Variovorax paradoxus EPS: one gene and its partner. The protein of the gene in region 1 interacts with the protein of each later gene in a pairwise test. Links are inferred from orthologs where the notes say so. Each region holds a gene or a part of one and is shown in the gene's direction. Other genes may lie near its edges.

Region 1 (3,293 bases):
CCGGGCGAGTGCCCGGGGCTCGAGCGCATCCATTGCTTTTGCTACCCCGCGGCGCTCTCGCACGGCACGGTGTCGGGCGACATTCCAGCGATCAGCGACGGTGCCAAGCGGCTTGCGAGCGGTATCGCGAGCCTGTTCTATCGCGAGGATTTCGATCACCACTTCGCCAACCTCGAGGCCTACAGCGAGCCCGAGCTGTTCGGCGACGAATGGACGCCCGCGCCGCCGCCTGGCGAACGCGGCTGAGGCGCCGGCCGGCCCTTGCGGGAGGGCAAAGCGGCCGGAAGCACGCAAAGCCCCCGGGGGGACTTCGCTCCGGCGCGATAATCCGCCTTCCCCGGCTACCCCGTGCCGGGCTCTTGCCGTACCGACATGAACCCCAGCTACAAACCCAGCGACGTCGAGTCCGCTGCCCAGGCGCAATGGAGCGCCGCCGATGCCTACCGCGTCACCGAAGACGCGAGCCGCAAGAAGTACTACGCCTGCTCGATGCTGCCGTACCCCAGCGGCAAGCTGCACATGGGCCACGTGCGCAACTACACGATCAACGACATGCTCACGCGCTATCTGCGCATGAGCGGCTACAACGTGCTGATGCCCATGGGCTGGGACGCCTTCGGCCTGCCGGCCGAGAACGCGGCCCTGAAAAACGGGGTTCCGCCGGCCAAGTGGACCTACGAGAACATCGACTACATGCGCGGCCAGCTCCAGGCCATGGGCCTGGCGATCGACTGGAGCCGCGAGATCGCCACCTGCGATCCGAGCTACTACAAGTGGAACCAGTGGCTGTTCCTGAAGATGCTGGAGAAGGGCGTCGCCTACCGCAAGACCCAAGTCGTGAACTGGGACCCGGTCGACCAGACCGTGCTGGCCAACGAGCAGGTGATCGACGGCAAGGGCTGGCGCACCGGCGCCACGGTCGAGCGCCGCGAGATTCCCGGCTACTACCTCAAGATCAGCGACTACGCCGAGGAACTGCTCGAGCACACCCAGCACAAGCTGCCGGGCTGGCCCGAGCGCGTCAAGCTGATGCAGGAAAACTGGATCGGCAAGAGCGAGGGCGTGCGCTTCGCCTTCACGCACGACATCCAGGACGCGAGCGGCCAGCTCATCCAGGACGGCCGCATGTATGTGTTCACCACGCGCGCCGACACGATCATGGGCGTCACTTTCTGCGCCGTGGCGCCAGAGCATCCGCTGGCTGCGCACGCGGCCACGCTCGATCCGAAGGTCGCGGCCTTCATCGAGGAATGCAAGAACGGCGGCACCACCGAGGCCGAGCTCGCCACCCAGGAGAAGAAGGGCGTGCCCACGGGCCTGACCGTCAAGCACCCGATTACCGAGGAACAGGTGCCGGTGTGGGTGGGCAACTACGTGCTCATCGGCTACGGCGACGGTGCCGTGATGGGCGTGCCCGCGCACGACGAGCGCGACTTCGCCTTCGCCAACAAGTACGGCATCGAGATCATCCAGGTCGTGCTGGTCGATGACGAGCCGCACTTCGACTATCACAAGTGGCAGGACTGGTACGGCGACAAGCAGCGCGGCGTGACCATCAACTCCGACAACTTCAGCGGCATGACCTACAAGGAGGCCGTGGCCGCCGTGGCGCATGCGCTGGGCCAGAAGGGCCTCGGCGAACTGCAGACCACCTGGCGCCTGCGCGACTGGGGCGTGAGCCGCCAGCGCTACTGGGGCACGCCGATCCCGATCATCCATTGCGAAGAACACGGCGCGGTGCCGGTCCCCGAGAAGGACCTGCCCGTGGTGCTGCCCACCGACTGCGTGCCGGACGGCTCGGGCAACCCGCTGAACAAGCACGAAGGCTTTCACGCCGGCGTGGTGTGCCCGGTGTGCGGCAAGGCCGCGCGGCGCGAGACCGACACGATGGACACCTTCGTGGATTCGTCGTGGTACTTCATGCGCTACTGTGACCCGAAGAACGACCAGGCCATGGTCGCCGAGGGCGCTGATTACTGGATGCCCATGGACCAGTACATCGGCGGCATCGAGCACGCGATTCTTCACTTGCTCTACGCGCGCTTCTGGACCAAGGTGATGCGCGACCTGGGCCTTGTGAAGGCCGACGAGCCCTTCGCCAAGCTGCTGACGCAGGGGATGGTGCTCAACCACATCTTCTACAAGCGCAACGAGAAGGGCGGCAAGGACTACTTCCCGCCTTTGGAAGTGACGCCCGTGCTCGATGCGCAGGGCCGCATCACCGGCGGCACCACGGCCGACGGCACGAAGGTCGAGTACGGCGGCGTCGGCAAGATGGGCAAGAGCGAGCGCAACGGTGTCGATCCGCAGGACCTCATCGAGAAGTACGGCGCCGACACCGCGCGCCTGTACACCATGTTCACCGCGCCGCCCGAAGCCACGCTCGAGTGGAACGATGCGGCCGTCGAAGGCAGCTACCGGTTCCTGCGCCGGGTGTGGAATTTCGGCGTGACGCAGGCAGACGTGGCCCCCGCCAAGGCCGGCACGCAGGCGTTCGGCAAGGCCGCCCAGGCGCTGCGCCGCGAGGTGCACACGGTGCTGCGCCAGGTCGATTACGACTACCAGCGCATGCAATACAACACGGTGGTGTCGGGCGCGATGAAGCTCCTGAACGCGCTCGAAGGCTTCAAGCCCGACGGCAGCGCGGGCGATGCGGCCGCGGTGCGCGAGGGCTTCGGCATCCTGCTGCGCTGCCTGTACCCCGCCACCCCGCACATCGCCCAGCAGCTCTGGACGGAACTCGGCTACGACAAGGACCTCGGCGGCCTGCTCGACGCAGCCTGGCCGACGGTCGACGTCGAGGCGCTGGTGCAGGACGAGATCGAGCTCATGCTGCAGGTCAACGGCAAGCTGCGCGGCAAGCTGCTGGTGCCGGCCGGCGCCTCCAAGGACGAGATCGAGAAACTCGCGCTCGCCTGCGACGACTTCGTCGCCTTCGCCGAGGGCGCGCCGCCCAAGCGCGTGATCGTGGTTCCCGGCCGTCTGGTCAACGTGGTCCTCTAAACGATAGAAGCATGAACAAACGCAATGCCTCGTTGCCGCGCCGCGGCTTTCTCCTCGGTTTGACGGCCGTGGGCGCCAGTGTGGGCCTGGCCGGCTGCGGCTTCGAGCTGCGCAAGGCGCCGGTCTTCGCGTTCAAGACGCTGTCGGTGGAGGGCAATTCCGCGCTGATCAACCAGATTCGGCGCGACCTGCGCGCGGCCGGCACGGTGACGCTGGTGCCCAAGGAAGACGCCAAGACCGCCGACGCGGTGCTGGTGGTGCTGGGCGAAGACCGCGACCGGTTCGTGATC
Region 2 (2,991 bases), 3.0 Mb from region 1 along the record:
GCTGCCGACCGGTGAAGCCGGCTTGCCGCCGATCCTCGGGCTGGCCTTCGATACGCAGGCAGCGCTGGCCGACGATCCGGCGCAATCGGCCATCCGCGAACTCAGCCTGAGCCTGGACGTGCCGCAGGTCGATCGCGCCGAAGAGCCGTTCCGCCGCATGCGCGAAGCCGCCGCCACGCTCGCGCGCGAGATGGACGGTGTCGTGACCGACAGCGACGGTCAGTTGTTGCGCGACGAGACGATGGACGTCATCGGCAACGACCTCGAGCAGCTCTACGACACGCTCGATGCACGTGATCTCGCGGCGGGTTCACCGCTCGCACGGCGCCTCTTCAGCTAACTCCGACCTTCGGGAGACACCCACATGACGACGCGCGACGAAGCGGCACGCGAAGCCGCCGCACTGAGCGAACAGCTTCACAAGCACGCCCACCTCTATTACGTGCTCGACGCGCCCGAGCTGCCCGACGCCGAGTACGACAAGCTCTTCCAGCGACTGCAGGCCCTGGAGACTGAATTTCCCGAGCTGCGCACGCCCGATTCGCCGACGCAGCGCGTGGGCGGCAAGGTGCTCGACGGTTTCACCAAGGTGCGCCACAAGGTGCCGATGCTGTCGATCCGTACCGAGACCGACATCACGCCGGGCGGCGCCAGTGCCTTCGATGCGCGTGTGCGCAAGGAGTTGGGCCTGGCCGAGGACGGTCCGCAGGTGTCATATGTGTGCGAGCTCAAGTTCGACGGCCTCGCCATGAACCTGCGCTACGAAGACGGCGTGCTGGTGCAGGCGGCGACGCGCGGCGACGGCGAGGTCGGCGAAGACGTCACGCAGAACATCCGCACGGTGCGCGAAATTCCGCTGCGGCTCAGCGGCAAGGCGCCGCCCGTGGTCGAGGTGCGCGGCGAGGTCTACATGAAGCGTGCCGATTTCGACGCGCTCAACGAACGCCAGCGCGAGAAGATCGCGGCCGGCCAGAAGAACGAGAAGATCTTCGTGAATCCGCGCAATGCGGCGGCCGGCGCGGTGCGGCAACTCGATCCGGCGATTGCCGCGGCGCGGCCGCTGAGCTTCTTCGCGTACGGCCTGGGCGAAGTCACGCCGGCCGCAGAAGGCGGGCCGGATTGCCCGACCCAGTTCGACTGGCTGCAGCAGTTCCATGCCTGGGGTTTTCCGGTGGCCACGCAGACCGCGCGGGCGACCGGTGCCATCGAGCTGATCGCGTTCCACGAGAACATCGGCCGGCAGCGCGATGCCTTGCCTTACGACATCGACGGCGTGGTCTACAAGGTCGACAGCATCGAACTGCAGCGGCAACTGGGCTTTGTATCGCGCGAGCCGCGCTGGGCCGTGGCACATAAATACCCGGCGCAGGAGCAGCTGACCGACGTGCTCGGCATCGAGATCCAGGTCGGCCGCACCGGCAAGCTCACGCCGGTGGCCAAGCTCGCGCCGGTGTTCGTCGGCGGCGTGACCGTGACCAACGCCACGCTGCACAACGAGGACGAGGCCCGCCGCAAGGACGTGCGCGTGGGTGACACGGTCATCGTGCGGCGTGCCGGAGACGTGATTCCCGAAGTGGTCGGCGTGGTGCCCGAGAGCCTCGCCAAGCCAGAGGGCGAACGCGGCCCGGTCTTCACCATGCCTCACAAGTGCCCCGTGTGCGGCTCGGAAGCCGTGCGCGAAGAGGAAGAGGTCGATTACCGCTGCACCGGCGGGCTGTTCTGCGCGGCGCAGCGCAAGGAGGCCATCCTGCACTTCGCGGCGCGGCGCGCGGTCGATGTCGACGGGCTGGGCGACAGGCTGGTCGAGCAACTGGTGGATGCCAACCTCATCCGCACCTTGCCCGATCTCTACAAGCTCGGATTCACCACGCTCGCGGGGCTGGACCGCATGGCCGAGAAGTCAGCCAAGAATCTGGTCGACGCACTCGAAGCGTCCAAGAAAACCACGCTGCCGCGCTTCCTGTTCGGGCTGGGTATCCGGCACGTGGGCGAAAGCACGGCGAAGGACCTGGCCAAGCATTTCGGCAAGCTCGACGCCATCATGGACGCGACCGAACAGCAGCTGCTCGAGGTCAACGACGTGGGGCCGGTGGTGGCGCAGAGCCTTCGCACCTTCTTCGACCAGCCGCACAACCGCGAGGTCGTCGAGCAACTGCGCGCCTGCGGGCTGACCTGGGAAGAGGGCGAGCCCGCAGCTCGCGCGCCCAAGCCTTTGGCGGGCCTGACCTTCGTGATCACCGGCACCCTTCCTACGCTGGGCCGCGACGAGGCGAAGGATAAATTGGAGGCAGCCGGGGCCAAGGTCGCCGGCTCCGTCAGCAAGAAGACCCATTACCTCGTGGCCGGCGAAGAAGCCGGCAGCAAGCTCGACAAGGCCCGGGAAATCGGGGTGGCGGTGATCGACGAGGCGCGTATGCTGGAGATTCTCGAGAACGGCATCACGGAATGAGAGCGCCACCGGCGGCCTCTTTACCGGCCGTTACCTAGCTTCATCGGAGCGCAGTCAACAGGGTCTACAACCTGGCGTTGAAAGACAACTGAAGGCCAACAAGGAGCCCCTCATGCAAAAAATTCGCGTTCTTGGTGCCAGCATTGCCCTCGGTGGCGTTGCGCTGCTGACGGGCTGCGTTGCGGTTCCCGGCGATCCGTACTACTCGGGTGGCTACTCGGACCCTTACTATTCGGATCCTGTCGTCGTTCAGCCGGCACCCGTCTACATCCAGGGCGGGGGCTACTACGATGGAGGCCGCTACTACGACCGGCGTCCCTATTACGGCCGGCCAGGCTACCCAGGCGTTCGACCCGGCTATCCGGCGGTTCGCCCCGGCGGGCCGCGTCCTGGCTGGGGCGGCGGTGGCCGCCCACCGGGCGGCGGAGCGATCGTGCCGCCCACGGGCAACACGGGCGTGTCGCCGCTGCCGCAGTATCGCCCGCAGCAGCCGCGCGGCGCGGCAAGGCTTTGGTCTTCGCCGGACTCGAAGAACAATCCCG

What was found.
Region 2: the proteins of leuS (region 1) and ligA interact in binary tests that used the Escherichia coli proteins (3 or more experiments, as listed by UniProt). The link is inferred for Variovorax paradoxus EPS from one-to-one orthologs.

What each region holds. Positions count from the first base shown.
Region 1 is NC_014931.1:480,236-483,528, forward strand. What follows is about bases 1-3,203. They hold leuS (leucine--tRNA ligase), read left to right. Parts: upstream 1-372; coding sequence 373-3,003; downstream 3,004-3,203. Other genes in these bases: VARPA_RS02225 (NAD(P)-binding domain-containing protein), read left to right, coding at 1-246; lptE (LPS assembly lipoprotein LptE), read left to right, coding at 3,015-3,203. Also shown: more of lptE, read left to right, coding at 3,204-3,293.
Region 2 is NC_014931.1:3,469,967-3,472,957, reverse strand. Bases 6-2,906 are described here. They hold ligA (NAD-dependent DNA ligase LigA), read left to right. Parts: upstream 6-364; coding sequence 365-2,449; downstream 2,450-2,906. Other genes in these bases: VARPA_RS16060 (hypothetical protein), read left to right, coding at 2,562-2,906; VARPA_RS16070 (cell division protein ZipA C-terminal FtsZ-binding domain-containing protein), read left to right, coding at 6-340. Also shown: more of VARPA_RS16070, read left to right, coding at 1-5; more of VARPA_RS16060, read left to right, coding at 2,907-2,991. UniProt on the Escherichia coli protein: DNA ligase that catalyzes the formation of phosphodiester linkages between 5'-phosphoryl and 3'-hydroxyl groups in double-stranded DNA using NAD as a coenzyme and as the energy source for the reaction.